3 regions of the Pseudomonas sp. HP_08 genome follow, and region 3 is predicted to be linked to each of the others. Evidence: riboswitches for the same ligand, from Rfam matches in the RefSeq annotation. Region 3 holds a riboswitch; each other region holds the start of a gene.
What was found. A riboswitch is a leader RNA that binds a small molecule or an ion and turns the genes downstream of it on or off. The one in region 3 is predicted to bind cobalamin.

Region 1 (10,631 bases), on a different contig from region 3:
ATCAACCACGGCATCAACCAAGTAACCAGCCGCACGGTATGCCCGCCGACGAGACTGTACTGGACTGAATGGGCACTTTGAGGAAATGACCATGAACGCCCCACTGCGCTTCAACGATGCACTGCTGATTGCCGGTAAAGCTTTCCATCCCTTCCAGTGCGTGGCCTGGGCCCCACAGGACGGTAATGGCGAACTGAGCCTGACAGTGCTCGACCGCTTCAGCGCACGTATTGGACGCCAACAACTTCCACGTGGCACTTATTCAGACCCGGTGCAACTGGCCAACGCCTTGCAACAAGCACGCGAAGAACTAAGCCGCGACGGTTACAGCCTTCAGCCATGGACCATGCCGGCCTGAAAGTTTTAATAAGCCTGTGAATGAAAGTGGCTCTTTCAAGAGCCACTTCATTAATTATCAAGCTGGCTTAATCTGCGTTTTCCACTGTCGGTCGAAAGACCCTGTCATGTGTACAGCGCCCCAAAAGACTGGATAAACCCCCAGCCTTTCTTGTACCGTTGCTCCTCCTGCCGCCTACACCCGCCAGGTACAAGGAGCTCCACCTTGCTGCATACCCTCGCTGTCGAAAACTATCGTTCCCTCCATGACGTGCAGCTTGCGCTGGGCCGGCTGACGGTGGTGACCGGGGCCAATGGCAGTGGCAAATCCAACCTTTATCGCGCACTCAGGCTGCTGGCCGAAACGGCTCAGGAAGGCGTGGTTCAAGGCATCGCCCGTGAAGGCGGGCTGGACTCGTGCTTCTGGGCCGGACCGGAGCAGCTATCGGCGGCGGTGTTGCGTGGCGAACAGCCAGTGCAAGGCCTGCACAGACGCAAACCGCAACGCATGCGCCTGGGCTTTGCCAGCGAGCATTTCAGCTACGCCCTGAGCCTGGGGCTGCCGGAGCCCGACGCCGGTGAGGCACGCAATCGCCCGTCGCTGTTCGGGCGCGACCCGCAAATCAAGCGCGAGATGATCTGGGCAGGTCCTGTGTATCGGCCGGCCAGCGTGCTGGTCGAACGCAAAGGCCCGAGTGTGCGCATGCGCGAGCAGCGTGAGTGGCGCACGCTGACCACACGATTGCCAGATTTTTACAGCCTGTTCGATACCGGCGGCACCCTCGATTGCCCGGAGATAGAAACCCTGCGCAACAGCGTGCGCGACTGGCGCTTTTATGATCATTTCCGCACCGATGCCACAGCACCGGCGCGCCAGCCTCAGGTGGGCACGCGCACGCCAGTGCTGCACCACAGCGGCCGCGACCTTGCCGCAGCGCTACAGACCATCCGCGAAATCGGCGACCCGCAGGCACTGGATGCCGCCATCGACGACGCCTTCCCCGGCTCGACCATGCACATCAGCGTACGCGACGGGCTGTTCGGTCTGGCCTTGCAGCAACCGGGCATGTTGCGTCCCTTGCTGGTCAGCGAACTGTCCGACGGCACGCTACGTTACTTGCTGCTGGTCGCCGCCCTGCTCACGCCACGCCCGCCGGCCTTGATGGTGCTTAACGAACCGGAAAGCAGCCTGCATCCCGATTTGCTGCCCGCGTTGGCACGTTTGATCAGCCAGGCGGCAGTGCGGGGCCAGGTGTGGGTGGTGTCGCACTCCAGCCGACTGGTGGCGGCACTTGAGCAATCGCCGGAGTGCGTGAGTGTGGTGCTGGAAAAGCAGTTGGGACAAACCAGGATACAAGGGCAGCAAGGGCTGCTGGATGGGCCGGCGTGGCAATGGCCAGCTTGAATACACCAGCAAACATGGGATGTAGGAAGGGGCTCTGCCCTGAGCCGCACCCGTTCGCAAAACTCTGTAAGTGCTTTTATAAACTTAATTAAATCAATACGTTATTTTATGTTCGATCAGAGCCCGTGCTTCGTCGCTGACACAGCGCTGTCGCCCAGCAAACATCAGACCGGTAGGAGCCCGCTTGCCGGCGACCGAGGGCGAAGCGCTCGCAGAAATCTATGAACCGCTGAAAATTTACGACTGCTAACGCAGCCGTTCGCGGCTATAGCCGCTCCTATGCGGTTTGCAGCGTTTCGACGTGCCGGTAATCAATCCCTAATCCACTCGCCAATGCCTTTGCCCTGCCCAGCCTGATCGGTCCGGTTTCGATGTCGATCAGCAAACCGGGGCACTCAAACACCGGCAAGGCCGGCATCTGCGCCAATCGGCCGTCGGTGAGCACCAGCACGCGCTGCTGTTCACTGGGGTGGCGTTTGCGCCGTTGTTCCAACCAGTGCGCCGCTTGCTGCAAGGCTTCGCCCAACGGTGTGCCGCCACCGGCGCCGAGGCTTTCGAGCCAGGGTTGCAGGGCGCGGCTGGCCTTGAGGCCCTGATGCTGCCAGCGCGGCTGGCTGCCGCTGGCGGTGAGCAGCGCCAGCCGGGCGCGGCGACGGTAGGCATCGTCGAAGGTTTGCGCGAGTACGCCCTTGGCCAGGCTCAAACCCTGATTACGCCGGGTCGAGGCGGAAGCGTCGACGATCACCAGCAGCAATTCCAGCGGGCGCTGGCTGCGCGGTTGGCGGATCAGGTCGCGAGCCTGTTTGGGCCGGCCGCGCAGCAGGGTCGGCAGCCAGGCGATCTGACCGGCCTGCCCTGTGCGTGCGGCGCCCAGTCGGCCGCCAGCCAGTTTGCCTTTGCGAGGGCTGGCATCCGCCCCCTTGGCTTGACGGGGGCGAATGCCTAGGGCTTTTTTGGCCAGCTCGGCACCTGGCGGCGCTGAGCAGTAGCGACGCTCTGCGCCGGCAGCTCGCCCCAACTGCCCTGCCCCTCGCTTTGATTACCAGGCTGTTGCGCAGAAGGAGGCGGAGACTGTTCAGGCGACTTTGATTGCGGGGTGGTATTACTCCGACGATGACGCAGTGCAAACTCGGCGACGGCGTCGATATCTTCCGGCGTTATTTCTTCCGCGCCGCGCCAGGCGGCATGCGCACGGGCGGCGCGCAGCCAGACCAGATCGGCGCGCAGGCCGTCGACGCCGGCGGCGAAACAGCGTTCATTGATCAACGCCAGGCTGGCGTCATCCAGCGGGATGCTTGCCAGGCGCTGCCGGGCGTGCGTGCAGCGTTGTTGCAAGGCCTGTTGCGCGGGTTGCCATTGCGCGATAAACGCGTGCGGGTCGCTGTCGAAAGCCAGCCGGCGGCGGATGATCTGCCCGCGCTCGGCCGGCAGGGTCTGGCCACTGAGAGCGACATTGAGGCCGAAGCGGTCGAGCAGTTGCGGGCGCAGCTCGCCCTCCTCCGGGTTCATGGTGCCGATCAGGATGAAGCGCGCGGCATGGCGATGGGAGATGCCGTCACGCTCGACCAGATTGGTGCCGCTGGCGGCGACGTCGAGCAGCAGGTCGACCAGGTGATCGGCCAGCAGGTTGACCTCGTCGACATACAGCACGCCGCCGTCGGCCTTGGCCAGTACGCCGGGCGAGAACTTCGCCTTGCCCTCGCCCAGCGCCGCTTCCAGGTCGAGGGTACCGACCAGCCGCTCTTCGCTGGCACCCAGTGGCAAGGTGACGAACGCCGCACCTTCGAGCAGATCGGCAAGACCACGAGCCAGTGTCGACTTGGCCATGCCGCGCGGGCCTTCGATCAGCACGCCGCCGATCTTCGGGTCGATGGCGGTCAGGCACAGCGCCAGCTTGAGTTCGTCGGCGCCGACCACGGCGGCTAGAGGAAAATGCGCAGTGCTCACGGTGTTCAGTTCTCTTCTATGTCCAGCAACAGGGTTTCCAGCGCTTCGCGGTATTCGCCGGGCGCTTGCCACAGGCCGCGCTGCTGGGCTTCGAGCAGGCGCTCGGTCATGTCGCGCAGGGCGTCGGGGTTGTGCTGCTGGATGAAATCACGGGTGTCGGCGTCCAGTAGATAGGCGTCGGCGAGCAACGCATATTGATGGTCGTCGATCAGTTCGGTGGTGGCATCGAAACCAAACAGGAAGTCGACGGTGGCGGCCATTTCAAACGCGCCTTTATAGCCGTGGCGCTTGACCCCTTTGATCCACTTGGGATTGGCCGCGCGCGAGCGGATCACCCGGTTCAGCTCTTCTTTGAGCGTGCGGATTTTCGGCAGGTCGGGCTGGCTGTGGTCGCCGTGGTAACTGGCGGTTTGCTCGCCGCGCAAGGTGTCGGCCGCCGCGAGCATGCCGCCCTGAAACTGGTAGTAGTCGTTGGAGTCGAGCAGATCGTGCTCGCGGTTGTCCTGGTTTTGCAGCACCGCCTGCACGTTCGACAGGCGCTGGGCGAAGTTCTGTCGCGCCGGCGTGCCGTCGTCGCTGCCACCGTAGGCGTAGCCGCCCCAGTTCAGGTAGACCTCGGCCAGGTCTTCGCGGCTCTGCCACAAGCGCCCGTCGATGGCGCCTTGCACACCGGCGCCATAGGCACCCGGCTTGGCACCGAAGATGCGCCAGCCGGCCTGACGCCGGGCGTCTTCTTCACTGATGCCTTTGGCTTGCAATTCCAGGCGTTCCTGGCGAACCCGTGCGGCCAGCGGATTGAGATCGTCCGGCTCATCGAGTGCTGCGACGGCTTGCACAGCGGCATCGAACAGCCGGATCAGGCTGGCAAAGGCATCGCGGAAGAAGCCCGATACGCGCAGGGTCACATCGACCCGTGGCCGGTCGAGAATACTCAACGGCAGGATCTCGAAATCGTCGACCCGCTGGCTGCCGGTGGCCCACACCGGGCGCACGCCCATCAGCGCCATGGCCTGGGCGATGTCGTCGCCGCCGGTGCGCATGGTGGCCGTGCCCCATACCGACAGGCCAAGCTGGCGAAGGTGATCGCCATGGTCTTGCAGGTGACGCTCCAGCAGCAGGCTGGTGGATTGAAAGCCGATGCGCCACGCGGTCGGCGTCGGCAGGTTGCGCACATCGACACTGAAAAAGTTGCGCCCGGTGGGCAGTACGTCGAGCCGCCCGCGACTTGGCGCGCCGCTGGGGCCGGCGGGCACGAACTTGCCGGCCAAGGCATCGAGCAAGCCCTGCATTTCTGCCGGGCCGCAGGCGTCCAGTCTCGGGGCGACCAGCTCACGCAGGTGCTCGATGATCGATTGCAAGTCTTCATACACCGGCACATCGCTCAGGCTTTCACCGGCGGTGACGCGCTCGATCAGTTGCGCCGCATACAGTTCCAGCCGTTCACGGCTGTCGCCCAGCGTACGCCATGGCTCGTGGCTGATCGCTTGCAGCACGGCAGGCCGGGCATGGCTGCACGGCTCGGCCAGCGCGCAATCCAGCGGGTCGAAGTCCAGCGCGAAGGCCTTGGCCAGCGCACGCAGCAGGCTGGAACGCGGGCCACGCCCGTCGCCACGCGGGATGCGCAGCAGCGCCAGCAAGGTGTCGGTGCGCAAGCGCCCGCTCGGCGACTCGCCGAACACGTGCAGGCCATCGCGAATCTGCGATTCCTTGAGGTCGCACAGGTAGGTGTCCAGGCGCGGCAGCCAGACGGCGGCATCGGCGTCGGCATTCAGCGAGGCGTCCAGTTGCAGTTCCTGGTCGAGCCGGGTGTCGCGCACGCGCTGGAGAATCTCGCGTTGCAGCTCGCGGGCGCGGCGCGGGTCGAGCAGTTGCGCTTCGTAATATTCGTCGGCCAGCAGCTCAAGGTCGCGCAGCGGCCCGTAGGTTTCGGCGCGGGTCAGCGGCGGCATCAGGTGGTCGATGATCACCGCCTGCGTGCGGCGCTTGGCCTGGGCGCCCTCGCCCGGGTCGTTGACGATAAACGGATAGATGTTCGGCAGCGGCCCGAGGACCGCGTCCGGCCAGCACTCGGCCGACAGCCCGACGCCCTTGCCCGGCAACCACTCCAGATTGCCGTGTTTACCGACATGGATCACCGCCTGAGCGCCATAGGCACGACGCAGCCAGAAGTAGAACGCCAGGTAGCCATGGGGTGGTATTAAGTCGGGATCGTGATACACCGCACTCGGGTCGACCTGATAGCCACGGGCCGGCTGGATGCCGACAAACGTCAGGCCAAAGCGCAGGCCGGCGATCATCATCCGCCCGCCACGGCACATCGGGTCGGCCGCAGGCTGGCCCCAGCGCTGGATCACCGCCTGTTGACTGGCTGCCGGCAACATGGCGAACGCCGCCAAGTACTCATCCATCGCCATACTTTGCTGGCACGGCCGCAGGTCCAGGGTTTCAAGGTCGTTGGTGACGCCGCCGAGCAGTTGCTGGATCAGCGCGGTGCCGCTGTCGGGCAACCCTTCGACCGGGTAGCCCTGCTGCTGCATGGCGCACAGGATATTCAGCGCCGCTGCCGGCGTGTCCAGGCCAACACCGTTGCCGATGCGCCCGTCGCGGGTCGGGTAGTTGGCCAGAATCAACGCCACACGCTTGTCGGCGTTATCGCGCTGCGCCAGCTCGACCCAGTTGCGCGCCAGTTGCGCGACAAAGTCCATGCGCTCGGGCTGCGCGCGGTAGCAGACCACATCCGACTGGCTGCGCTCGCTGCGCCAGGCCAGGTCCTTGAAGCTGATCGGCCGGCTGATGATGCGCCCGTCCAGTTCCGGCAGGGCAATGTGCATCGCCAGGTCGCGTGCGCCCAGGCCCAGTTCGCTGGCCTGCCAGGCCGGCTCGTTGTCTTGGGCGCAAATGGCCTGAATCACCGGAATATTGCGTCGAAACGGACGCATGTGCGGCGCTTCGGGGCTCGATTGCGCAAACCCCGTGGTGTTGAGAATCAGCGCGGCACCCGCCTCGTCCAGCCAGTCTTCGACCACGGTCAGGCAACCGGGCTCCTTGAGGCTGGCCACGGCAATCGGCAGCGGGTTAAGACCTTGCGCCTGCAAGCGTTGGCAGAACACATCGATAAAGGCGGTGTTGGCCGCTTGCAAATGTGAGCGATAAAACAGCAAGGCCACCACCGGCGCGTCATCAACCCATTCGGCTTGCCAATCGGCCAGACCGGCGCGGGTGTTACGCGGGTGATAAATGGCGGTGCGCGGCAAGGCCTGCGGCTCGCGCCACGGGTAATCGCGGGCCAGCCACTGGCTGGCCATGCAGTTGAACAGATTCAGCGCGTTGTCCAGCCCGCCCTGGCGCAGGTATTGCCAGAGCCGGTCGCGCTGCTCGGCGGGCACCGTGCTGAAGTCCGACAGTTCAGGGTCCGGGCGATCGTCGCCCGGCACCAGAATCACCTGCACACCGCGCGCGGCCAGTTCCAGCAGCCGCTGCACGCCGTAGCGCCAGTAGCCGATGCCGCCGTGCAGCGAGATCAGGATGATCCGTGCGTGTTGCAGCACCTCTTCGACATACAGGTCGACCGAGGCGTGGTTCTGCACCTGCATCGGGTTGGCCAGGCGCAGGCTCGGGTAATCATCGGGCAGTTGCTGCGCCGCCTCGGCCAGCAAGGCCAGGCTGGAGTCGCCGCTGCAGAGAATCACCAGCTCGGCGGGGGTTTGCCCGAGGTCGGCGATGCTGTCGTCCGGTACAAAACCACCGGGCTGGGTTCTCAGCAGGTGCATGGATCAGCCAGCCAGTGCCGCGTGCAGACGCGCTTCGAGAACGGCCGCGTCCAGTTCCTGGCCGATCAGCACCAGTTGCGTGGCGCGTTCTTCATCGGCGCGCCAGGCGCGGTCGAAATGCTTGTCGAAACGGGTGCCGACACCCTGCACCAGCAGGCGCATCGGTTTGCCGGGGATGGCCACAAAGCCTTTGACGCGCAGGATGCCGTACTCGACCACCAGTTGCGTCAGGGCCGCGAGCAGGCGTGCTTCGTCGGCTTCGGGCAGTTTGATCGAGATCGAGTCGAAGGCATCGTGATCATGGTCGTCGTGATCGTCGCCTTCGTGATGATCGTGGTGGGTCTTGCGCCCGTCGATGTGCAGCTCCGACTCGGCGCCCAGGCCCAGCAATACGCTCAGCGGCAGGCGGCCGTTGCTGGCTTCGATGACCTTGACCGCGGGCGGCAGCTCTTCGGCGACTTCAGCGCGCACCGCCGCCAGGCCTTCGGCGTCGATCATGTCGGCTTTATTGAGGATTACCAGATCGGCACTGGCCAGTTGATCAGCGAACAGCTCGTGCAGCGGCGATTCGTGGTCCAGGTTCGGGTCCAGCTTGCGCTGCGCGTCGACCTGATCCGGGTAAGCGGCGAAGGTGCCGGCCTTGACTGCCGGGCTGTCGACCACGGTGATGACCGCATCCACCGTGCAGGCATTGCGGATTTCCGGCCACTGGAAGGCCTGGACCAGCGGCTTGGGCAGCGCCAGGCCCGAGGTTTCAATCAGGATATGATCCAGGTCGCCACGGCGCTCGACCAGTTCGCGCATGACCGGGAAGAACTCTTCTTGCACGGTGCAGCACAGGCAGCCGTTGGCCAGCTCGAAGATACGGCCGCTGGCCTCTTCTTCAGTGCAGCCGATGGTGCATTGCTTGAGGATTTCACCGTCGATGCCCAGCTCGCCGAACTCGTTGACGATCACCGCGATGCGCCGGCCTTCGGCGTTGTCGAGCATGTGCCGCAGCAGCGTGGTTTTACCCGAGCCCAGAAAGCCGGTGACGATGGTGACGGGAAGCTTGGCGAGAGTTTTCATCGGATGCCCTTTGGCAATGCGGCGGGCAAGCAGGACGACCACCGCACGCCGTGCGCACAGTGCGAATCGCCACCGGATCACCCCGCCCGGTTGTAGTGAGAATTCGGTTGAGGCAGGTCTCCTGGCTGGCGGTGGCCTTGAAGGCATCCGGCGCGCCTTCCCGCTTGCGCAGTGGCTGTGCGACGAACATGACCGCTTACAGTTGCGGGGGCAGCTACGGCTTGACCGTATTCCCGTCTTAGCCTTGCCTGTACAGGTCAAGGAACCTCAAGGGCGCAAGGCTACGCAGTGGCCGCTGACAGGTCAATGTCGAGATTGACGTTGGCCGTGCCCCATGATCTTCTACACACCTTGTTACGGGTGCCCTTCACAGGGTGAAACGGGAAACCGGTGCTGCGTCTGTGTTTTTCAAGCGACGCAAAGTCCGGTGCTGCCCCCGCAACGGTAAGCGAGTGAGGAGTCAATCCACTGTGCCCTCGGGCATGGGAAGGCGATTCCTGGCAGATGCTCCAAGCATCCCTCGCGAGCCCGGAGACCGGCCCGCAATCGAATTCAGACACCCCGCGGTGGGCGGGCGCAGTCGATACCTGCCCGTGTTCGCTGGCCGGTGTCCGTGCGCATGCCTGCCCTTCACACCTGCCCTTCACTCAAGAGGCACGCAGCATGTCGATCATCAGCAGCAGCCATTCAGCCGCTACCCCCACGACCCTCAGCCAGCGCCTGACCGCCGCCATCGGCGCCGTTCTGCTCGGCTGCAGCCTGGTGTATTTCGCCGGCTTCTCGCACATCGATGCCGTGCACAACGCCGCGCACGACACCCGGCACAGCGCCGCCTTTCCTTGCCATTGAGACCTGAACCCATGTTCAAGCGAATTGTGCAGACAGCCGGTTTCAGCGGCCTGCTCGCGGCCCTGCTGTTGACCCTGGTGCAAAGCCTGTGGCTGACGCCGTTGATTCTTGAAGCAGAAACCTTCGAGCAGGCGCCTGCCGCTCAAGAGCATTCCCATGAGCCGGGCGCTGCTGCGCATGTGCATGAACACGACGAAGAAGCCTGGTCGCCGGAAGATGGCTGGCAGCGCCTGCTGTCGACCACCGGCGGCAACCTTGTGGTCGCCGTGGGTTTTGCCTTGATGCTGGCCGGGCTTTATACCCTGCGCGCACCGGGCAGCGCGGTTCAGGGGCTGTTCTGGGGACTGGCCGGGTTTGCGGTATTTGTTCTGGCACCCACGCTGGGATTGCCACCGGAATTGCCGGGCACCGCAGCGGCCGATCTTGGCCAGCGCCAGACCTGGTGGATTTCCACCGCCGCGGCAACGGCCGCCGGTCTTGCGCTGATCGTCTTCGGTCGAGGCGCACTGCTCAAGCTGCTGGGTGTTGCCTTGCTGGTGGTGCCGCACGTGATCGGCGCGCCACAGCCGGAGCAGCATTCCAGCCTGGCGCCTGAAGCACTGGAGTCGCAGTTTATCGTCGCCTCCCTGGTAACCAATGCACTGTTCTGGGCAGCATTGGGTGCGATCAGCGCCTGGCTGTTCCGTCGCGGCCGGCATGCCGGGCAATACTGATAGACCGTTGTTGGCGATCGGCCTGGGCTGCCAACAAGGCTGCCCGGCCGAGGTGCTGCTGGACCTGATCGAGCGCAGCCTGCATGAGTACGGCCTGAAGACCAGCGCGATCAGTGCGCTGACCTCTATCGACAGCAAGCGTGACGAACCAGGCCTGCGGCAACTGGCCGGGCAGCTTGGCTTGCCGCTGGTGTTTTTCAGTGCGGCGCAGTTGCAGGTAAATGAAGGCCAGTTGACCCATCGCTCGGCGCTCGCCTTCGAGCGCACCGGCTGTCATGGCGTTGCCGAAAGTGCCGCGCTGGCAATGGCCAGCCAGTTGAGCGGTGCCCCTTCCCGGCTGCTGATCGAGTACCGGAAAAACCGCCAGGCGACATTGGCCTTGGCAATCAGCCCATCAAGGGGCGGATAATGCCGGCTTTGATTCAAGCTTCCGGAGTGTTCATTGACTGTTTATTTCATCGGCGCCGGCCCCGGCGACCCGGAACTGATCACCGTCAAGGGCCAGCGTCTGATCCGTAGCTGCCCGGTGATTATTTATGCAGG
Region 2 (10,631 bases), on a different contig from region 3:
GTTGCGCATGCGCCGTGACCCGCCATTGAAACAAGGCGCAGCCGCCCGTGGGCGTCAGGTCATGGGCGGCGAGCAGTGTAGCCAGGTGTGCAGCGGCCTGCTCGGTGCGCTGGCGCTGCACCTGCTGGCCGGCCTGATCACTCAGGCAGGCCAGGCCGATCTTGCGCGTGGGGCCGCTGACCGCCCACGGGCCGATCTCACGGGCCAGCGCCTTGAGCAAGCCCGGTTCGGCCAGGGCAAACCCCAGGCGAACGCCGGCCAGACCAAAGAACTTGCCGAACGAGCGCAATACGATCAAGCCGCTGCGCCCGGTTTCGGCCGCCAGGCTCGACGCCTGGGTGTTGTCCATAAAGGCTTCGTCGACCACCAGCCAGCCGCCGCGCTCGGCCAGCCGCGCATGCCATTCCAGCAAACGCTCGGGCGCCAGCAACAGGCCAGTAGGATTATTGGGGTTGACCACCACCAGCACATCGAGGCTGTCGAGAAAGTAGTCGACCTCATGGGCAAGTACTTCACGCACCAGAAAACCGCCCTTGCGCCAGGCATGCGCGTGCTCGGCGTAGCACGGCGACACCACCCCGACCTTGCCGCCGCTGCGCAATCGCGGCAGTGCCTGGATGGCCGCTTGCGAACCCGGCAGCGGCAAGGCGCGCGGCGCGTTGTAGTAGGCGCAGGCCGCTGCTTCGAGTCCGTCATCCGCTTCGGGCAAGCGTGCCCAGTCGCGTGCGTCGATGGGCGGAATCGGCCAGGCCCATGGCGCAATGCCGGTGGACAGATCGAGCCACTCGGCCTCGGGAATGCCATAACGCTGCGCCGCTGCGCGCAAGCGGCCACCGTGTTCAAGCATACAATTGCGCTCCTGCGCACAGCACCAGCAGCCACAACCAGACGCCGCGCTGCACCAATTGCCAGCCGGCCTCGATGGACTCGGCATCGGCAGGCTGGCCCTCACCCAACGGCGGGCGTTCGTGCAGCTCGCCGTGATATATCGCCGGACCGCCCAGCTCGACGCCCAGCGCCCCGGCGCCCGCCGCCATGACCGGGCCGGCATTGGGGCTGTCCCAGGTCGGCGCCTGGGTGCGCCAGCAGCGCAACGCCAGGCGGGTCTTGCCCAGCACCGCGTAGGTCAAGGCCACCAGCCGTGCCGGTACGTAATTGAGTACATCGTCGATCCTGGCTGCCGCCCAGCCGAAACGCTCGAAGCGTTCGTTGCGATAGCCCCACATGGCATCCAGCGTGTTGCTCAGCCGGTACAGCACCACGCCCGGCGCGCCTGCGATGGCAAACCAGAACAGCGCGGCGAACACCGCGTCGCTGCCGTTCTCCAGCACCGACTCGGTGGCCGCACGCGCGACGCCATTGGCATCGAGCTCCGAGGTTTGTCGGCTGACCAGATAACCGACCCGCTTGCGCGCCTCATCCAGATCTCCACCGCGCAGCGCGGCGGCCACCGGCTGCACATGCTCGCCCAGGCTGCGCATGCCCAGCGCGCAATACAGCGCCAGAATCTCGACCAGTGTGCCGATATACGGCAACCAGCTGAGCAGCGTGATCAACAACGTCAATGGCACCACGGCCAGCACCCAGGCGGTGACGCCATGGCTGCGCCAGCCACGGCCTGCGGCATTGAAACGTTGCTCGATACGCTCGGCATAACGCCCGAACGCCACCAGCGGATGCGAGCGTTTCGGTTCGCCGAGCAACGCATCCAGCGCCACCCCCGCCACGCTCAACAGCGCCACACTCATGGATGCACTCCCCATTGGTTTTCATACAGCAGTTGTTCAAGCGGACGCGCTTGTGCCCAGCCTTCGAGCACCAGCATGGGTGCCGGATAAAAGCCTTCGACCGGCCCCAGGCACAGAATCGCCAGCGGCCGTGCGCCGTCCGGCATGTTCAGCAACCGGGCCAGTGCATCGGGGTCGAACAGCGACACCCAGCCCATGCCCAGGCCTTCGGCACGCGCGGCCAGCCACATATTCTGAATCGCACACGACAACGACGCGATGTCCATTTCCGGCAAGGTGCGCCGGCCGAAGATATGTTGCTCGCGGCCATCCATCAGCGCGGCGACGATCACCTCGGCGCAGTCGTTGATGCCCTCGACCTTGAGTTTCATGAAGTCATCGGCACGTTCGCCCAATGCATGAGCGGTGCACACCCGCTCTTCCTCGACCTGCGCCTGCAACGCAGTGCGCAAGGCCGGGTCGCTGATACGAATGAAGCGCCAGGGTTGCATCAGGCCGACGCTGGGCGCGTGATGCGCCGCTTCCAGCAACCGCGCCAACAGCTCGGGCGCTACCGTGCCGCCGCTGAAATGGCGCATGTCGCGGCGCTCGGCAATGGCGCGGTACACCGCAGCCCGCTCATCAGGGCTGAACTCTGCATCGCTCATGGCTTGAACAGCGCCGCCACCGCCTGGGGATTGGAAGGAAAGTAAAAATGCACGTACGAGGCCGTCAGCCGGCCCTGGCGATAAACCGCCTCGGCACCGCGCCCGCCATTGGGGCTCACGCCACGCGCAATCGGCTCAAGCCCGGTGCTGGTCAACGAATGGTGATACGTGTGGCCGCGCAGCAGGCCTTCGGGCAGTTCGACATTCTGCAAGGCCAGCGCCGCCAGGCGCTTTTGCATCACGGCCTCGCCCGACAGCAAGCCGACAAGTTCGGCCCGTACGCCTTGCACATCGGTCAGTGCATCAAGCAGATACAGCATGCCGCCGCACTCGGCCAGAATCGGCTTGCCGGCCGCATGGTGGGCGGCAATGGCCGCGCGCATCGGCTGGTTGGCGCACAGCGTCACATGGTGCAACTCGGGATAGCCGCCGGGCAGGTACAGGCTGTCGGCGTCGGGCAGTTGCGTGTCATGGATCGGCGAAAAGAAGCTCAGCTCGGCGCCCATATTGCGCAGCAAATCAAGGCTGGCGCCGTAGGTAAAGGCAAACGCCTCGTCACGCGCGATGGCGATACGCACCCCGGCCAGCAGCGGCTCGACCGCTTGCGGCTCGGGGGCAGCAAAGCTGACCGGCGGCGGCAACGTGACTTCGCAGGTGCTGCCCAAGGCATGGGCGGCGGCGTCCAGGCGTGCATCCAGATCGTTCAGCTCGCTGGCCTGCACCAGCCCCAGGTGCCGGCTGGGCAACTCGATGCCGGTTTCGCGTGATAGCGCGCCGTACCAGCGCAGGCCTTCGGTCAGGCTGTTTTCCAGCAATTGCGCGTGGCGCACGGTGCCGACCCGGTTGGCCAGGACACCGGCAAACGGCAGGTCCGGTTGATAGCGCGCCAGCCCCAGTGCCAGCGCGCCGAAGGTCTGCGCCATGGCGGTGCCGTCGATCACGCCCAGCACCGGCACACCGAAGTGCCGTGCCAGATCGGCGCTGGACGGCGTGCCGTCGAACAGCCCCATCACGCCTTCAATCAGAATCAGATCGGCCTCGCTGGCCGCTTCCCACAACAGACGGCGGCTTTCTTCGGCACCGACCATCCACAGGTCGAGCTGATAAACCGGCGCACCGCTGGCGCGCTCCAGAATCATCGGATCAAGAAAGTCCGGCCCGCATTTGAAGACGCGCACCTTGCGTCCCTGGTTGCGATGCAAGCGGGCCAGGGCCGCCGTTACTGTGGTCTTGCCCTGCCCGGAAGCCGGGGCGGCAATCAATACAGCGGGGCATTGGCGTGCAGCGTCACTCACAGCTCGATGCCCTTTTGCGCACGAATGCCGGCCTGGAAGGCATGCTTGACCATGGCGATTTCCGACACGGTATCGGCCAGCTCGATCAGTTCGGGCTTGGCGCCGCGACCGGTGACCACCACGTGCTGCATGGGCGGGCGCGCCTGCAGGTCGCTCAGGACCTGATCCAGGTCCAGGTAGCCGTGCTTGAGGGCAATGTTGAGCTCATCGAGAATCACCAGGCCGATGGCCGGGTCACTGAGCAATTGCTTCGAGACTTCCCAGGCAGCCTCGGCGGCAGCGATGTCACGCTGGCGATCCTGGGTTTCCCAGGTAAAGCCTTCGCCCATCACGTGGTAGCGCACCTGCTCGGGAAAACGCCGGAAGAACAGCTCTTCGCCAGTGCTGTTGCGGCCCTTGATGAACTGCACCACGCCGCACTGCATGTCGTGCCCCATGGCGCGGGCAAGCATGCCGAACGCCGAGCTGCTTTTGCCCTTGCCGTTGCCGCTCAAGACCAGCAGCAAGCCGCATTCGTTGGGGGAGTTGGCAATACGCTCGTCAATAATGGCTTTTTTGCGCAGCATGCGCGCCAGATGGCGTTCGTCACGTTCGGGGGATTGGTTCATCTTCAGCTCTCCGCTGGGGGGCACGCGAAAGCAGACGACAGGACAGCATCGGGCCGCAGGCGCGTAACCCTGTGCAGAGCATCGCCCGCCGTGATGCTGTGAAAAAGTGACAGGCCGGTCTCCGGGCTCATGAGCGGGACATTGTCCCTGGCGGTGCGCCTTCCCGGGACAAACCCAGTGGCGTCGGACACAGCCTTGACTCATCTACCGTTGCGGGGGCAGCGCCGGAATCGGATGGCTCCTGACCGGCTTCCCTGTTTCACCTTGCCAATCAATGATTGCCAGGCACCTGAAACAAGCGGCGAAGGGTAGAGGGTTGGGCAAACAGCGTCAAACAGTATTGGGATTGAACCTCCCGAGCGGGCACTTCTCTACTCTTTAACCTCCTCTGGTTTTGCGAGATAACCCCGGCATGTTCAGACTCGACCCGCGTTACGCAATCATTCTGCTCACCGCTGGCGGCCTTGCAGCCTGTGGCGAAACCTCCAAGCTGCAAGTCGCCGACGGCTTCGGCCCTGATCCGCAATTGCCCGAGCCCAACAAGACCCTGATCCCGACGGTCAATATCGCTCCGGCCATCGGCTGGCCGGAAGGCGGCAAACCGGTCGCCGCACCGGGCACGCAAGTGGTGGCGTTCGCCGAGGGTCTGGACCATCCACGCTGGCTGTATGCGTTGCCCAATGGCGATGTGCTGGTGGCCGAGTCCAACGGGCCGGCCAAGGAAAGCTCGGGCCTGCGCGACTGGGTGTCGCAGAAGGTCATGAGCCGCGCCGGTGCCGGCGTGCCCAGCGCCAACCGCATCACCCTGCTGCGCGATGAAAACCGCGACGGCATCGCCGAGACCCGCTCGGTGTTGCTGGAAAACCTCAATTCGCCGTTCGGCATCACGCTGGTGGACAACACCTTATATGTGGCCGACACAGACCGCCTGATCAGTTTTCCATATGAAAGCGGCCAGACCCGCATCAGTGCAGCGGCCACCAAAGTCACTGACCTGCCCGGCGGCCCGCTTAATCACCACTGGACCAAGAACGTGATTGCCAGCAAAGACGGCAGCAAGCTGTATGTCACCGTCGGCTCCAACAGCAATGTCGGCGAAAACGGCATGGACCAGGAACAAGGCCGGGCCGCCATCTGGGAGGTGGACCGCGCCTCGGGCCAGAAACGCATCTTCGCTTCGGGCCTGCGCAATCCCAACGGCATGGACTGGGAACCTGTGACCGGCAAGTTGTGGACAGCGGTCAACGAGCGTGACGAGATCGGCAGCGATCTGGTGCCCGACTATGTGACCTCGGTGCAGGACGGCGGCTTTTATGGCTGGCCCTACAGTTATTACGGTCAGCATGTCGACAAGCGTGTCGAGCCGCAAAACCCGGAACTGGTCGCCAAGGCCATCGCGCCGGACTACGCGGTAGGCCCGCACACCGCTTCGCTGGGCCTGGTATTCGCTGACGGCAAAACCCTGGCCGCGCCATTCAATCAGGGTTTGTTCATCGGCCAGCACGGCTCATGGAACCGCAAGCCGCACAGTGGTTACAAGGTGGTGTTTATTCCGTTCAAGGACGGCAAGCCCGCTGGTCAACCGATCGATGTGCTGACAGGCTTTTTGAACAAGGAGGAAAAAGCCCAGGGTCGCCCGGTCGGCGTGATCAACGATCAGCGCGGTGGCTTGCTGGTGGCCGATGATGTAGGCAACAAGATCTGGCGGGTGACCTCAACGCAATGAGGCGGGAACCGGCCGCTGCAATCAGCGGCCGTTCTGTGCCAGGTTTTCCGGGTGGATAATGCGCTTGGCATTCAGATAGGCTTTCTGCCAATACGGCTTGCTCAGGCTGTCGAGCTTGACCGTGCCGCCCGTGGCCGGGGCATGCACGAAGCGGCCTTCGCCGACATAGATACCGGCATGCGATACCTGCGAGCCGCCTGAGGTGGCGAAAAACACCAGGTCGCCGGTCTGCAGCTGCTCGCGACCGACAGTGGGCGCATTCATCACGATCATGTCGCGCGTGGAGCGCGGCAGGCTGATGCCGGCCATGTCACGGTAGACATAACTGATCAGGCCACTGCAATCGAATCCGGAATCGGGGGTATTGCCGCCCCAGCGATACGGCGTACCCACCAGGCTAAAGGCGCGGAACAGCACGTCTTCGACAGCTGCCGAAGGCACGGTGGCAGGCGCGGCCAGTACAGGGCGCTGAACGATACGGGGTTGCGGGGGCGGCGGCGCGCTGGCACAGGCACCCAGCAGCGCAGCAAGGGAAATTACAGCCAGGCGCAATGTCATCGACATAACCACAACTTCTCCATCCGGATGCGGCCTAGTTGCCGAAAGCAAAAACCCGGTCAGAGACCGGGCATCACGTCATTTATGGCGTTTGATAGTAGCTGGTTTCACGCTGGTCGAGGTCATCGCAGTGGTTTGTACTTCACCGGCGGCGGGCGCCATGACCAAAGCACGCTTGGCCTCGATGAAAGTCTTGCTCCAGTACGAGTCGTCCAGGCTGTCGATACGCACCCCACCGCTGCGGCGGCTGCTGGAGTGGATGAACTGATCATCGCCCAGATAGATGGCTGCATGGCTGACCCGACCGCGGCCGGCGGTGCTGAAGAACAGCAGGTCGCCTGGCTTGAGGTCGCGGCGTGCCACTTGCGGCGCATCGATATTGATCATTTCCCGGCTGGAACGCGGCAGGCTCATGCCAGCCTCTTCACGGAACAGGAAGTTGATGAAACCACTGCAATCGAAGCCCGACGTGGTCGAGCTGCCGCCGAAGCGATAACGAGTGCCGATCAGCGACTTGCCGCGCTCCAGAATGGAGTCGGCCAGCAGAGGCAACTGATAGTTGGTTTCCCTGGAGAATTCGGCCAGTTCTTCTTCGGCTTCGTGCGCCTGCTGCAATTGTGCAGCTTGAGCACGGCGAGCGCTGGACTGGGCGGTAACGGAATTCGTGTACTGAGCCTGGTACTCAGGCTGTGGCTGGGTGACCGATGACTGGGTCGAGCAACCGAACAGAAACGTAGCGAAAACGAGTGGCACGAGGGGTGCTAAGCGAACAACCTGCATGGGCACGACCGTGGGTGAAAAATTGAGGAGCCGCGACTATGCCCGCTATCAAAGTGATTTGCAAATTCTATCGAATTAAATGTGACTTATGAGTTCGGGCATGACATGTGCCGCGCGGCCCTTGAGGAAAACGTCCATGCCTGCGCTGTAATCCGTGGCCAAAGGATTGATTTCCAAAGTAAAACCACCTGAGACACGGGCCCGCAGCACAGGTTCATGTATATAAGGAAAACTCGCGGTAGTGCCGATACTTAGAACCGCATCGAAGCCCAGACTCATTTGCTGCTCCAGAGCGCTCATAGCCTTCTCTGGGAGCATTTCCTGAAATAACACAACCGGGGGTCGCAAAATGCCATTACAAGCGCCGCACAGAGGCGGTAGAGGGCGTTGCAAATGCTCACTCAGCTGCGGGTCTTCGGCACCGCACGATTGACAGAATAATGGCGCTATCTGCCCATGAATTTCGATCAGCCGCTCCGGCGGACTTCCGGCCGCGCGGTGATAGCCATCGACATTCTGGGTCAGCACCCAGCATTCAGGTTTGAGGCGCTGCAACTGCGCGATGGCGTAATGCGCAATATTGGGCTCACCGTTCAGGCAAGCCTTGCCCAACTGCGCGATGTACTTCCAGCACAACGCAGGGTCACGCCGCAGCATCGGCCCGGACAAGGCCATTTCGATAGGCAGATCGTCTTCGGTGCGGCCGTTGTACAAGCCGCCGACACCGCGATAGGTCGGCAGTCCTGAATCGGCTGACAGCCCCGCACCGGTGATCACCAGGATGCGCCTGGCATGGCGCAGCGCTGCACCGGCCTGACGCATCAGTTGCGGGTCGATCGGGGCGTCTACCACCCCAGGGTTTCCTTGAGGAAAGGAATGGTCAGCTTGCGTTTTTCCTGCAACGAGGCCTGATCGAGACGCTCGAGCAGATCGAACAGCGCACTCATGCTGCGCGTGCCACGAGTCAGAATGAAGTGCCCGACATCGTCGGTCAGGTGCAGGCCGCGGCGCGAGGCGCGCAATTGCAAGGCACGCAGCTTGTCTTCATCGGACAAGCCGCGCATCTGGAACACCAGCGCCATGGTCAGGCGCGACTTGAGGTCCGGCAGCTTGATCTGCAATTCACGCGGGGATTTGGAGGCGGCGATCAGCAGGCGCCGACCGCTGTCGCGCAGGCGGTTGAACAGGTGAAACAGCGCCTCTTCCCAGTCCGGCTTGCCGGCAATGACATGCAGGTCGTCCAGGCACACCAGTTCGTACTGCTCCAGGTGATCGAACAGTTCGACCCCCTCTTGAAGCAACTGGGCCAGCGGCAGGTACACCGCAGGCTCGCCAAGCTGCTTGAAGCGCAGGCACGCGGCCTGCAACAGATGAGTACGCCCTACCCCGTCCTTGCCCCATAAATAGATGAGGCTCTCGGTCCACCCGGCATCTGCTTCACACAGGCGCTCGACATAGCCCAGCGCCGCCGCATTGGCACCGGGATAGTAGTTGACGAAGGTGGCGTCATCACGCAGACGCACACTCAGGGGCAGCTGAACGGGTTTCATGCTGACTGGGCGCTTCCTGGAGGCAAGCGAACCTCGGAAAAAAGAATGCAAAGTCTATACCTGCAAGGCGGGCCGCACAATGCGACACACCTCAAGGAAAATCAAAGGCTTGCATACGTGCCATCAGGCAACCGGCTTACAGCTCCGGATCGCGGGGACCGGCATACACGTCCGAGTCCTTGTAAAGGGTATGCACATGACGCAACAACACCATGATCACCGCCGCCGCCGGCAGCGCCAACAGAATGCCGGTAAAGCCGAACAGCTCGCCGCCCGCAAGGATCGCGAAAATCACCGCCACCGGGTGCAGGCCAATACGGTCACCTACCAGCAACGGGGTCAGGACCATGCCTTCCAGCGCTTGCCCGACCATAAAGACAGCCACAATGCCGAGCATCGGGTACAGGTCGCCGCCAAACTGAAACAGGCCGGCAATCAGCGCCGCGCCAATGCCGATCACGAAGCCCATATAAGGCACGATAGCCGCCAATCCGGCGATGACCCCGATCAACAGCCCCAGCTCCAGCCCCACCAGCATCAGGCCGGCCGCATAGATAACGCCCAGCGCGACCATCACCAGCAACTGGCCACGAATGAACGCCCCCAGCACCTCATGACACTCGCCGGCCAGGTTGACGATCTGCGCCTCGCGCTGGCGCGGCAGCAGGCCGTGGATCCTGGCCATCATCACATCCCAGTCGCGCAGCAGGTAGAAGCACACCACCGGGATCAACACTAGATTGGTCAACCAGCCAATCAGCGCCAGGCTGGAGGCGGTGGCTTGAGACAGCACAATGCTGACGACATCGCCCGCCTCGCTCATGTGCCCGGACAACGAAGTCTTGAGCTTGTCGAAGCGCCAGAAGCCATCCGACAAACCGAACTTCGCCTGCGCCCACGGCAGCGCTGTGTGCTGCAACCAGTCAAGCATCTGCGGCGCCAGCTCATACAGGCGCATCAACTGCCTGAACAGCATCGGCACCAGCACCAGCAGCAAGGCCATCAACACCAGCGTGAACAAGGTGAACACCGCCACAACACCCAAGGTACGCGACAGGCCGAGCCGCTCCAGGCGGTCCACCAGCGGGTCGCCCATATAGGCCAGCAACAACGCCACCAGAAACGGCATCAGGATGGTGTGCAACAACCCCAGAAAGACCAGTAGCAGAACAGCCCCGCCGATCCAGAACCAACGCCGCGTATCAGTCATTTAATGCCTCTGCATCTGAAAACCATTTATAGGTCCGCCTTACCAGCGGAAATACAGCCGTGATGCGTTGGCCGGAGTGACGCCTGGCGTAACGGGTGCAGCGGCGTCCACGGGCGCCGCCTCGCTGGCCGGCACTTCCTGCAGACGGGCCATGCCCAGTTGCGAACGAACCTGCTCGGCGCTGGCACTGACATCGAAGGTCAATTTGTCGCCCTCAACCAGCGCCAGCCGGCCACCGAACGGATCCAGCAGGCGTTGCAGTTCAGCATAGCGTTCCAGCGTCGAGCCCTGAACCTGCAATTGCAACGCACTGGCTGCGGCGCCCGGCTTGACGGCAAAACGCGGCGCCAGTCGCTCGCTCACCGCCAGCAGCACCGCATCGGCCAGCGCCTCGGAGCTGGCGCCGGTGGCGGTGCCCTGCTCGCGCTGATCGCCCAGCCATAGACGCCAGGTGCCTTGCCATTGACCGTTTTCTTCACGGGCATGCACGGCCAGAATCGCATCGGCGC
Region 3 (10,631 bases):
CAGTTTGACCGCCGCACCGCCACGGCTGTAGGCGTCCTGCGGATGGCCGTCGTTGTCCAGCGCGAGCAGCCGTGCCTTGCCGGCCCGGCCGCCGCCGCTGTCCAGTTGCTGGCCATGGTAGGCGTGGGCATCGATACCGACGCCGATCAGGCCTTGGGTGAAGCCGGACTGAAAACTGCCCATCAGCCCGTACGCCCATTCTTCGGCCAGGTCGCTGCGTTGCGCACGCGGTTTATATGCATTGCGAGCCGCGCCATTGAGGCTGCCATGGCGGTAGTCGCGACGGTCATAGACGCTACGGTTAAGCACATTCCAGGTGCTGTCTTCGATAAAGCCATTGGCTTGTGCCTGGGCCGAATCGGCATTGGCATAAGGCGTGTGGGCGGCCAGCAGCACCCACGGCGTCATGCGTTTGAACATCGACATGTCGTAGTTCCTTCTACACGCTACAAGACATCAGGTTATTGCGCAGGCCATTGCCGGGCGACGATAGCGTTCAGGCGCTCGCTGGCGCGTTGCGGCAGGGCCGCTGGAATCACCGGTGCCGCCGTCGGCTCCCCGACCTGGATCAGCATGACCATGCCCATCGCCAGGTGCGGAATGCACTGGATGCCGTACACGCCCGGGGTGTCGAGCTGCACCTCGATCTGCTCGTTGATCTTGCCTTTGAAGGCCACCGCGCCGTCGGGCAGCAGGCCCGGAATCGTCGCGGCGTTGTGGGTGCTGTGGGTGGCGATGAACTTCACCGTATCGCCGGGCGCGACACGCAGAAAGTCCGGCTCGTAGACCATGCTGCCGGCCTCGCCACGGTTGAGCATTTTGACTTCGTGAACCTCGGCCATGGCCTGGCTGCAAAGCAGCAGGGCGAGCGAAGCCAGCGTGGAAGAAATACGCATATCCAGAGTTTTCCGTTGGTTAGGTTAGAGGGAGCGCAAACGCAGTATCCGTGTGCCGTCGAACGGGTCGGTCAGCCAGTGGCCCTGCACCGCAAAGGCGCTGTGCAGGCGTTCGGGGGTGAGCACCTCATGGGGCAGGCCGAGGGCGATCAGGCGTCCGCCGTGCAGCATCGCCAGGCGGTCGCATTCCAGCGCCTGATTGAGGTCGTGCAGGGCAATCACCGTGGTCACCGGCAAGGCCTTGACCAGCCCGAGAATGCTCAGTTGATGCTGGATATCCAGGTGGTTGGTCGGTTCATCCAGCAGCAGAATCTGCGGCCGTTGCGCCAGGGCGCGGGCGATGTGCGCGCGCTGGCGCTCGCCGCCTGACAGGGTTTGCCAGTGGCGTTCGCGCAGGTGCAGCAGGCCGACGTCTTCGAGTGCCTGACGGACGATGTCGTCGTCCGCGCCGCTCCATGGCGTCAGGGCCGACAGCCACGGTGTACGGCCCAGTTCCACTGCGTCGCGCACGGTGATGCTGTCGCTGGTCTCGGCCTGTTGTTCGACCACTGCCAGCAGGCGGGCCACGTCGCGGCGCTTCATCTGCGCCAGCGGCTGGCCGGCCAGATGTACGCTGCCAGCGCTGGGCGTCTGAATGCCCGACAGCAGCTTGAGCAGCGTGGATTTGCCCGAGCCGTTGGGGCCGACGATGCCCAGCGTTTCACCGGGAACCACGCTCAGGCTGACATCCTGCAACAGCGCCTGGCCCTTGATGATGTGGGTCAGGCCGGTGCAGCTCAATGCGGTGCAGCTCGGCGCTGCGGTGTCGACCAGGTGGGAGAAGGCATTCATCGCGGGCTTTTCCCCCGGATCAGGATCAGCGCAAACACCGGCGCGCCGATCAGCGCGGTGATGACCCCGACCGGCAGGGTCTGGCCCTTGATCAGCGTGCGCGACAGCACATCGGCGGCAATCAGAAACAGCGCGCCGCACAATGCGCTGACCGGCACCAGTCGCGCGTGGCGCACGCCGACCAGCATGCGCACCGCATGCGGAATCACCAGGCCGACAAAACCGATGGAGCCGACAATCGACACCATCACCGCCGTAATCAACGCCGCGCAGGTAATCAGCAGCACCTGCACACGGCGCACCGGAATGCCCAGCGAGGCGGCCGAATCGCTGCCGAACATGAACGCATCCAGCGCCCGCCGATGCCACATGCACACCAGCAGGCCGGCCAGCACCACCGGCACCGCCAGCCATACCGAATGCCAGCGCACCCCGCTGAGGTTGCCGAGCAGCCAGAACATGATGCCGCGCGCCTGTTCGGAACTGGCCGACTTGGTGATCAAAAACGAGGTCAGGGCATTGAACAACTGCGAGCCGGCAATGCCCGCCAGAATGATGTGCCCGGCGGCGCTGGAACCCTGGGAAGAACGGGCGAGCAGGGTGACCATCGCGAATGCCGCCATGGCGCCGACAAACGCGCCGGCCGATAACGAAATCGCCCCGGCTCCCAGGCCCAGCAACGCCACCAGCACCGCGCCGGTCGAGGCGCCGGCCGAAATTCCCAGCAGGTAAGGCTCGGCCAGCGGGTTGCGCAGCAGCGACTGCAACACCACGCCCGACAGCGCCAGGCCGGCGCCACAGGCGGCAGCGACGATGGCGCGGGTCAGGCGGTAATTCCAGATGATGCCTTCATCGATAGGGTCGACCGGGTAACCGGCGCTCCACAGTTTATTGGCCAGGATCTGCCAGACCACTTCCATGCTGATGCGGGTTTCGCCGATGGCGGCGCCGGCGATCACCGCCAGCACCAGCACGACGCTCACCCACAGCACATGGCCCAGCACGACCTGGATTTTCATTTGGATTTGTTGAACCGGTCAGCGGCGTCGGCCAGTTCTTCGATGCCGGTGAACATGCGCAGGCTGGCCTGCATGGCGTCGGCATCGATGATGACGATGCGGTCGTTTTTCACCGCGTCCATGTTGCGCGTCACCGGGTCCGACTTGAGAAATTCCAGTTTTCGGGTGTAGTCGTCAGCCGGGAAGCGGCGACGGTCCATGCGTGCGATCACCAGAATGCTCGGGTTGGCCTTGGCGATGGTTTCCCAGCCAACGGTCGGCCACTCTTCATCGGACTCGACGATATTGCGCATGCCCAGGCTGTTGAGCATGAAGTCCGGGATGCCCTTGCGGCCGGCCACGTACGGGTCGATATCAAGGTCGGCGCTGGAGAACCAGAACACCGCCGACACATCCTTGGCCTTGTTGCGGTCAACGTTGGCCAGAGCCTTGGCCAGCCGTGCCTTCAGCTCGCTGACCACCTGCTCGCCGCGATCCTGAACATCGAAGATCTGCGCCAGTTGCTCGACACTCTTGTAGATGGTGTCGATGCGAAACGGCTCCAGGCGCGTGCCGTCGGCGCCGACCAGGTTGTCCTTGCCTTCACAGTCGGACGGCATGATGTAGGTCGGAATCTTCAGGTCATGAAACTGCTCGCGGGTGCCGACCACGCCCTGTTTGCCGACCATCCATTCCAGTTGCACGGCCACCAGCCCCGGACGCTTGCCGATCACCGCCTCAAAGCTTGGGTCGTTGTCGGCCAGGCGCTCGACCTTGTCGTTCTGTTCCTTGAAGCGCGGCTGCACATTGTTGAACCACAACGACGTGCCAGCCAGGCGCTCGCCCAGGCCCAGCTCATAGAACATCTCGGTGCCGGCCTGGCCGATGGTCACTGCCTTGTCCGGTGCCTTGGCGAAGGTCAGCGGCATGCCGCAGTTTTCCAGGGTCAACGGGTACTGAGTGGGCGCGGCGAGGCTCAGGCCGGAAAAGCCCAGAGCAGCAAACAGGGTGGCCAGGCGGGGCAGTGACATGAAAGGCGATCTCCATTCGTACAAAAGCGGGGCGCAGTGTACAGGCAGGAAATACATCGCGGCCGCTTCCCGACCGGCAGGAGGCAGCAAGACACACGGCCGACAGGCGTGCGCGGATGTCCTTCCCGGACACCCCGCCGGTCAGTAAAAGTGTGTGTCGGCAGGTCTCCTGACTGGCACGTCTACGCCTTGCTCCGGCCTTCCCGGGTTGACCCAGTGACCTCAATGGAGCGGCTCGATGCCTACAGTTGCGGGGGCAGTTTCGTTGTTGGCGCGTGCGGGCACGGCCTGCGAATTCCCTGTTAGTTCCTCTCGGAAACCGACGGGCGGCATGGTAAACGATCAACCAGCAAGTCGCTAATTGTTTGTCGCCAGCCGTTGCAGGCAATTGATCAAATGCAGACGCATCGCCGCGCGGGCCGTGTCGCTGTCCTGATGGCGGATGGCGGTGAAGATCTGCTCCTGCTCGCGGCTCTGGGCATCCGGGTCCTGGGCATCGGCCAGCACCGGTTGAGTGCCGAAGCCGGTGCCGATGCGCGGCAGGATGCTGCTGCCCAACTGATTCATCACGTCGGTGAAAAAACTGTTGGTGGTGCACAGGGCGATCTGGCGGTGAAACTCATAGTCGGCCTGCAGCGTGTCGCCGCCCTGGCGGGCACACACCTGCAACCGGTGCAGGGCCTGGGCAATGGCTTCAAGTTGTTCCGGAGTGCGGCGCCGGGCGGCGAGGGCGGCGGCCTCCGGCTCCACACTCAGGCGCAGTTCCAGTATGGCGACAGCGTCCTGGCGGCTGCCGAGGTGTGGCTGCTCGGCGGTGACACTGCGCGGTTGCGAGGCATCGACGACAAAGGTGCCGATGCCGTGGCGGGTCTCGACCAGACCTTCGGCCTGCAAACGCGACATGGCCTCGCGCACCACGGTGCGGCTGACGCCGTTATCACGACTGATGGCCAGCTCGGTCGGCAGTTTTTCACCGCTCCTGATCTCGCCCTCGCGAATTTTGCGCGAGAGCTCGGCGACCAGTTGCCGGGTCAGGTTGGAGCGACGGCCCGAGGCGGGAGAAGGGTGTTCCATGTCGATGGGGAAATCCTCACGCGCCGGTGCCGATTGATGAAGAAAATGAGCAACAGCAAGCCGAACAGAGTCGCCACTACTGAACGCTGCGACGGGTGCCCTTGGCCACCCGACTGCTCCAAAAAAGAAAGTGCTGCGCTCGGGGTTCAGCCGATGCGCTGCGTATACGCGGGGAGTCTTTCTTCGCCCGGAAGGGCGTGGACAGGATCGGGTAGTCGCGTGACACGGGTGCGGATAATGGTCATGACGGCCTGCTGATTTTGTAATTATTAGGGCTTTATTTATATGTTGTCATACAACTTGGTGGCGATTATTCGTCTGTGCAGCGGCCCGTGTCAATAGGTTGTGTGATGAATTTTATAGGTTTTCTGCGTTTTTCAGCATGCCGGAGTCGATAAAGAGGCAAAAGGCCGAGATATTTTCACGAAGATGTCATACCTCGAAGTCGCTGCCCGCCCTCCAGATCCAGCGTCCGTGAAAACAGCCGCGCCACACCGGGCTGGTGGGTAATGCCGACCACCAGCGTGTTGGGCAGTGCCTGGCGCACCGTCGTCAACAACTGGCAGGCGCTTGGCTCATCCAGCTGGTTGGTGGCTTCGTCCAGGTACAACGTTTGCGGCGCATACAACAAGACGCGGGCAATGCCCAGGCGCTGTTGCTCACCGCCCGACAATTCGCGGGCCCACTCGCATTGCGCCTCCAGGCGACCCGCCAGGTGGCCGAGACCCACCTGTTGCAATGCTTCGCTCAGGCGCTCGTCCGGCGGGCAGACGCTGGCCGGGTAGGCCAGTAACTGGCGCAGCGGCAGGTTGGGCAGATAAGGCTGTTGCGGAATCAACAGGCTGCTGCCGCCCGGCAATTGCCAGCAGCCGTGATACCACGGCCACAAGCCTTGCAGGGTGCGCAGCAAGGTCGATTTGCCCAGCCCGCTGCGGCCTTCGATGCGCAGCCACTGGCCGGGCGTGGCGATCAGGTTGAGGTTTTTCAGCAGCGGCTTGCCGTTGGGCAACTGCACTTGCAGGTTGTCCAGGCGCAACACCGAGCCGCGCGGGCACTCGCACACCTGGCAGCGGGTGGTGGCGATGGCCTGTTGAAACTGCCCGAGCCGCTCGATTGCGGCGCTGAGCATCATCAAGCGCGGGTACACGTCGATCAGCCAGCTCAGCGAACCCTGCACCGCACTGAACGCACTGCGAATCTGCATCAGGCCGCCCAGCGTGACGGTCTTGGCCAGATACGCCGGCAGGGCTGCGAACACCGGAATGATGCGGCTGACGCGGTCAAAGCCCTGGGTGAAGAACTGCAACGTGCGCACCCGGTTCATCAGTTGCCACCAGTTGTGGGCGATGCCTTCGAAGCTTTGGTGCAACTGGCGTTTTTCTACCGCCTCGCCTTGATACAGGGCGATCTGCTCGGCATGGTCGCGCTTGCGCAGCAGGCTGGCGCGAAAGTCGCCTTCGACTTTCTGTTGCTCATAATTGAGCGTGTGCAACGGATGTCCCAGGTAATGGGTAAAGGCGGTGCCCAGCACGCTATAGGCAACGGCGATCCACACCAGATACCCGTGAATCACCCAGTCCTGACCGAACAGCTCGAACGTCAAGACCCCGGACAGGTTCCAGAGCACCATGACAAAGGCGCCGACCTGAGCCAGGTTGATGATCAATGACGCCAGCAACTCGATGCTGCGGTTGACCACCATTTCGATGTCTTCGGCGATGCGCTGGTCGGGGTTATCCGGCTCGCCGGTCAGCCCCAGACGGTAGTAAGCCTGACCGGCCAGCCAGGCATCGAGCATGCTGTGGGTCATCGCCCGGCGCCAGCGCAACACAAGCGCCTTGCGCAGCCAGTCCAGATAGACCACGACCACCACGTAAAAGCCGACGTACAGGCTGTATTGCAGCATCAGGCCGTACAGCGCCTGGGTGTTGAACTCGCCCAGGGTGTCGTAGAAGGTCTTGCTCCAGGCGTTGATCCACACGTTGATCTGCACCACCAGCAAACCCATGCCGATCACGCTGAGCAACAGCACCCACGACAGCCACTGGCGGCGGTCCAGCCAATACGGGCGGGCCAGGGCATAGAAGGTCCTGAGGGTCTTCATGGTCTGGCCGCCGTTTCGCTGTGTGGCGCAGGCTGCAGGCGTTGCAGGGTCAGGTTGCGGTCATTGAACAACAGCCCGGCCAGGCGCTTGAGTTCGGCCTGGGTAATGGCCTCGGGCAGTTGCACTTGCTGGCTGAGGTAGCGCGGGTCGCCCCAGCGCTGGTCGCTGAGCATCAGGCGGCGCAGTTGGGTTTGCGGGTTGTCGCGGTTCAGCCGTTCCTGTTGCAGCAGTTGCTTGCGGGCCTTGATCACTGCCGCTTGATCCACTGTTTGCGGCAAGCGGGCGAGGGTGGTGCGCGCCAGTTTCCACAGTTCATCGGCGCGTGCAGGGTCGGTGTAGAACTGCAACTTGCTGTCGATGCGCTGGCTGCGCGGGTCAAGCGTGGTTTCGAACGTCAGCGAGTAAACCCCGGAAGCCTGGCCGCGCAGTTGCTGCTTGAGCGCCGCCTGGGCTATGCCTTGCAGGGCCGAAATGCGCGCGGCATCTTCTGGCGTCCATGGCTGGTCGCGGTAACTGTTGGCCTGCAACTGGGTGCGCGGTTCGATGCCTATTTCCAGCGTCTGCACATGCTGGCCGCTGCGCTGCCTGAGGGCCTCGCTGTGCAAGGCGCTGGCGCGCGGAATGCCGGCCAGCTCCTGCTCGACCAGCGGCTGTAATTGTTCAGCCGGCACATCGGCCATCAGGTAATGGGTGACCGGCGTCTGGCTCAAGCGCTGCCAGTCACTGACCAGTTGCTCGCTGCGCAGCGCCTGCACCTGTTCGGGTGTCGGCGTTTGCCACGGCGTTGCGCCAAAGCGCAGGGTGCTCAGCGCTTTTTGTTGCTGGCTGCGCACATTGTCGTTGCGCTGCGACAGGGTGGTTTGCAGGTCCTGCCGGATGCTGTCGAAGGCTTGCGTGTCGATCTGCAGCGGCGCCTGGCTCAGGCGATAGGCTTGCAGCATGGCCTGCAGGCGTTGTGGCACCGGCAGATGATTGCCTTTATCGAACGTTGTGACCGCCACTTCCAGCTGGTCGGGCTGCTGCTCCTGAGACAGGCCAATGCCTTGCGTCTGGCGCCAGCGTTTCAGTTGTTCGATTGTCCAGCCTTGCGGGGCTTGCTGGCCGGCCAGTTGCGCGGCCAGCTGGCTGCGCCAGGCCGGCAATTGCGGGCTGTTGAAGCCGGCACTGGACAGGCTTTTGAGGACCAGTTCACTGCTGCCGGGCTGCACGGCAAAGGCTTTTTTAAGCCAGACCAGACGGTCGCCGTTGCTCAGTTGCCAATACTCGACCTGCTCTTTGTCGAAGCTGCGTTTATCCAGCACTTTGCCGGCCTGCGTGGCCGCCGGCAGATCAGGCAGGGCGTCCGGGGTTTCAAGGGCCTTTGCATCGGCCTTGGCAACCACAGGCTGCGGCGCTTGCAGCGGCAGGCTGCGTACCTGTGCCCATTGGGTTTGCACCTGCTCGCGGGTGGGCAGGCTCAAGGTCTGCCCGCCTGGCGCGGTCAGTTGCAGCACCTGGTCGGGGCTGGCGGTCCACTGCTTCAGGCGCTGGTTGATGTCGTTTAGCGTGATGCTGTCGAGCACGGCCAGGTGCTGGCGGGCGATGCTGTGCTTGTCCATCATCAAGCGGTTCTGGATCACGGCATCGTTGAGGTCGTTGACCCACTGCTCGAAGGTGCGAGTGCCATCCTTGCCAAGCATTTTCTGCGCAATCTCGCGAATGCCCTGTTTCTCGTGTTCCAGGTCATCCGCGTTCAGGCCGAAGCGGCGCAGGCGTTCGATCTCGGTCAGCAACTGGCGCCGGGCCACGTCGTGCGCCTGATCCTGCACGCCGGCGGCGACGCCCAGCACGCTTGAGTATTCGCCGATCTGGTTCTTCTGCACGCTAAGGCTGCGCACGCCGGTTTCAAGCGGCTGGCGGCGCAACTGATCAACCATCAGCGCCAGGGTGAAGCGGTCGATCAAGCGCTCGCGCACCCCATCCTGAGTCATGGCACGGCTGGCCGGCTCGTGCAGACGAAACAGCACCGCGACCTGGCTGCTGCCGCTCTGGCTGTCTTGCAGGCCGACAATTTTCAACCGGTTATCCAGCGGCAACTCGCGCCATGTCTTGTCCGGCAGTACAGCGGCTTGGGTGCTGCCAAACCATTGCTCGATGCGGGCCGGCAAGGTCGCCGGATCGATATCGCCGACGATGGTCAGCACCATGTTGTTGGGCACGTACCAACGTTGCTGGTAGGCCTTGAGTTCATTCAGGGTCGCTGCGCGAATCGCCGGTTCGTTGCCGATGGTGCGGTGCTGCGGGTAGCGCGAGCCGATGCGCTGCGCGGCGGTGCGCTGCTCGTTCATGCGCTGCGCCACGCCCAGCCCGCCGCGCCATTCTTCGATGACCACCGCGCGTTCCTTGTCCAGGTCGGCGCCGCTGTAGTCGGCCGCCAGCGTCAACACCGACAGCGCCTGCAAGGCCTGCTCGGTCTGCTTCGCGCCGCCGGTGGGGCTGAGCAGGTATTGGGTACGGTCAAAGGTGGTGACCGCGTTGTAATGCCGGCCCTGCACCCAGCCCCACTGGTTCATGCGCTGGCGGATATCGTCCGGTGCGCCGCCATGACTGTAGAAATTCAGGTGTTCGACCATGTGCGCCACGCCAATCTGTGTGTCGCTTTCATCCACGGAGCCGGCCTTGACGGTCAGGCGCAGGTCGATGCGTCCCGGTTGCGAGGTTTCGCGCACCAGACGGTATTCCAGGCCATTGGTCAGTTGGCCGCGTTGCACGTGAGCGTCCCAGGTCTGTGCCTGGTGATTCTCGGGAAGCCGGGCGCAGGCGCCCAGCAACAGTGAGCCGAGCAGGCCCACGATCGTTTTGTTCATCAGGTTTTCTCTACGGTTGCAGGGCTTGCGCCGAGTGGCAATCAGAAGCGGTAGCCGACCTCTAGCCAATACTGGCGGCCGACTTCATAGGTGGTCTTGGCGGTGGAACCGCTGCTGACAATCGGGTTGACTTTGTCGGTCACGTTGGTGATGTCGACGGCCATGAACACGGCCTGGTCCTTGCCGGTGGGCAGTTCCCAGTCGACGCGCATGTCCCAGGTGGGCGCCGCTTTTACCCGCGCGGTTTCGTAGAGGCTGTAGGCCTGGCCATCGACGGTGACTTCGTCGCCGGTGTCGATGATCTGGTCGTACGCGCCGCGATAACGCAGGAAGTTGCTGACGGTCAGGTGCAAATCCGGAATTTCGGTGATGGCGGTCAGGCGCGCGGTCCACGGCCGGTTGAAGTTATTGGCCGGCAGGTCGATGTAGTCGATCAGGCTGCCGTCGTACATGACCTTTTCATTGGTCAGCAACTCGGAGTTGATGGCGTCATCGTAGTTGCCATAGGCGTCGCGGGTGCGCGACCAGTTCAGGGCCAGTTGCAGGCTGGTCTTGCTGCCCTGGAACTCGAACTCCTGGAGCGGGGTGATGTTCAGGGTCACGTTGTCGCTCTTGCTCGACCCCTCGTTGGTATAAGTGAAGTACTCGGTGGCGTAGTTACTGTCGCTGGCCAGGCTTTGTACCCTGGCCGAGGCCCGGTTGATCTTGTCCTGGCCGTTGCGGTAGACGTACTTGAGGCTGAAGTTAGTGTCCAGCCAGCGCTGTTCCAGGCCCAGGGTCAGTTCGTCGTCGTAAGGAATGTCCAGGGTCGAGAACTTGCTCAGGCTGCGCTGGTTGGTGCCGGTCCAGGC

Region 1: linked by a shared signal. The riboswitch ahead of cobW (cobalamin biosynthesis protein CobW) and the one ahead of ACYAS9_RS29250 (ABC transporter substrate-binding protein) in region 3 are both predicted to bind cobalamin.
Region 2: linked by a shared signal. The riboswitch ahead of cobO (cob(I)yrinic acid a,c-diamide adenosyltransferase) and the one ahead of ACYAS9_RS29250 (ABC transporter substrate-binding protein) in region 3 are both predicted to bind cobalamin.

The regions. Positions count from the first base shown of each region.
Region 1 covers NZ_JBTOQC010000051.1:271,087-281,717, reverse strand. The annotation lists gene ACYAS9_RS27785 (hypothetical protein) at 92-358, shown strand; gene ACYAS9_RS27780 (AAA family ATPase) at 563-1,741, shown strand; gene ACYAS9_RS27775 (vWA domain-containing protein) at 2,019-2,630, opposite strand; gene ACYAS9_RS27770 (ATP-binding protein) at 2,684-3,688, opposite strand; gene cobN (cobaltochelatase subunit CobN) at 3,694-7,458, opposite strand; gene cobW (cobalamin biosynthesis protein CobW) at 7,462-8,526, opposite strand; cobalamin riboswitch at 8,621-8,811, opposite strand; cobalamin riboswitch at 8,868-9,084, shown strand; gene ACYAS9_RS27755 (CbtB domain-containing protein) at 9,190-9,375, shown strand; gene ACYAS9_RS27750 (CbtA family protein) at 9,387-10,088, shown strand; gene ACYAS9_RS27745 (cobalamin biosynthesis protein) at 10,072-10,497, shown strand; gene cobM (precorrin-4 C(11)-methyltransferase) at 10,531-10,631, shown strand, end outside.
Region 2 covers NZ_JBTOQC010000003.1:176,335-186,965, forward strand. The annotation lists gene cobD (threonine-phosphate decarboxylase CobD) at 1-847, opposite strand, end outside; gene cbiB (adenosylcobinamide-phosphate synthase CbiB) at 840-1,748, opposite strand; gene bluB (5,6-dimethylbenzimidazole synthase) at 1,745-2,395, opposite strand; gene ACYAS9_RS04875 (cobyrinate a,c-diamide synthase) at 2,392-3,690, opposite strand; gene cobO (cob(I)yrinic acid a,c-diamide adenosyltransferase) at 3,687-4,298, opposite strand; cobalamin riboswitch at 4,394-4,606, opposite strand; gene ACYAS9_RS04885 (PQQ-dependent sugar dehydrogenase) at 4,711-6,024, shown strand; gene ACYAS9_RS04890 (C40 family peptidase) at 6,046-6,588, opposite strand; gene ACYAS9_RS04895 (C40 family peptidase) at 6,661-7,362, opposite strand; gene ACYAS9_RS04900 (NAD-dependent deacylase) at 7,438-8,184, opposite strand; gene hda (DnaA regulatory inactivator Hda) at 8,208-8,912, opposite strand; gene ACYAS9_RS04910 (AI-2E family transporter) at 9,049-10,122, opposite strand; gene ACYAS9_RS04915 (DUF2066 domain-containing protein) at 10,162-10,631, opposite strand, start outside.
Region 3 covers NZ_JBTOQC010000053.1:41,512-52,142, reverse strand. The annotation lists gene ACYAS9_RS29270 (OprD family porin) at 1-420, opposite strand, end outside; gene ACYAS9_RS29265 (pseudoazurin) at 462-896, opposite strand; gene ACYAS9_RS29260 (ABC transporter ATP-binding protein) at 921-1,727, opposite strand; gene ACYAS9_RS29255 (FecCD family ABC transporter permease) at 1,724-2,746, opposite strand; gene ACYAS9_RS29250 (ABC transporter substrate-binding protein) at 2,743-3,756, opposite strand; cobalamin riboswitch at 3,899-4,095, opposite strand; gene ACYAS9_RS29245 (FadR/GntR family transcriptional regulator) at 4,114-4,830, opposite strand; gene ACYAS9_RS29240 (ABC transporter ATP-binding protein/permease) at 5,252-6,934, opposite strand; gene ACYAS9_RS29235 (M16 family metallopeptidase) at 6,931-9,780, opposite strand; gene ACYAS9_RS29230 (TonB-dependent receptor plug domain-containing protein) at 9,822-10,631, opposite strand, start outside.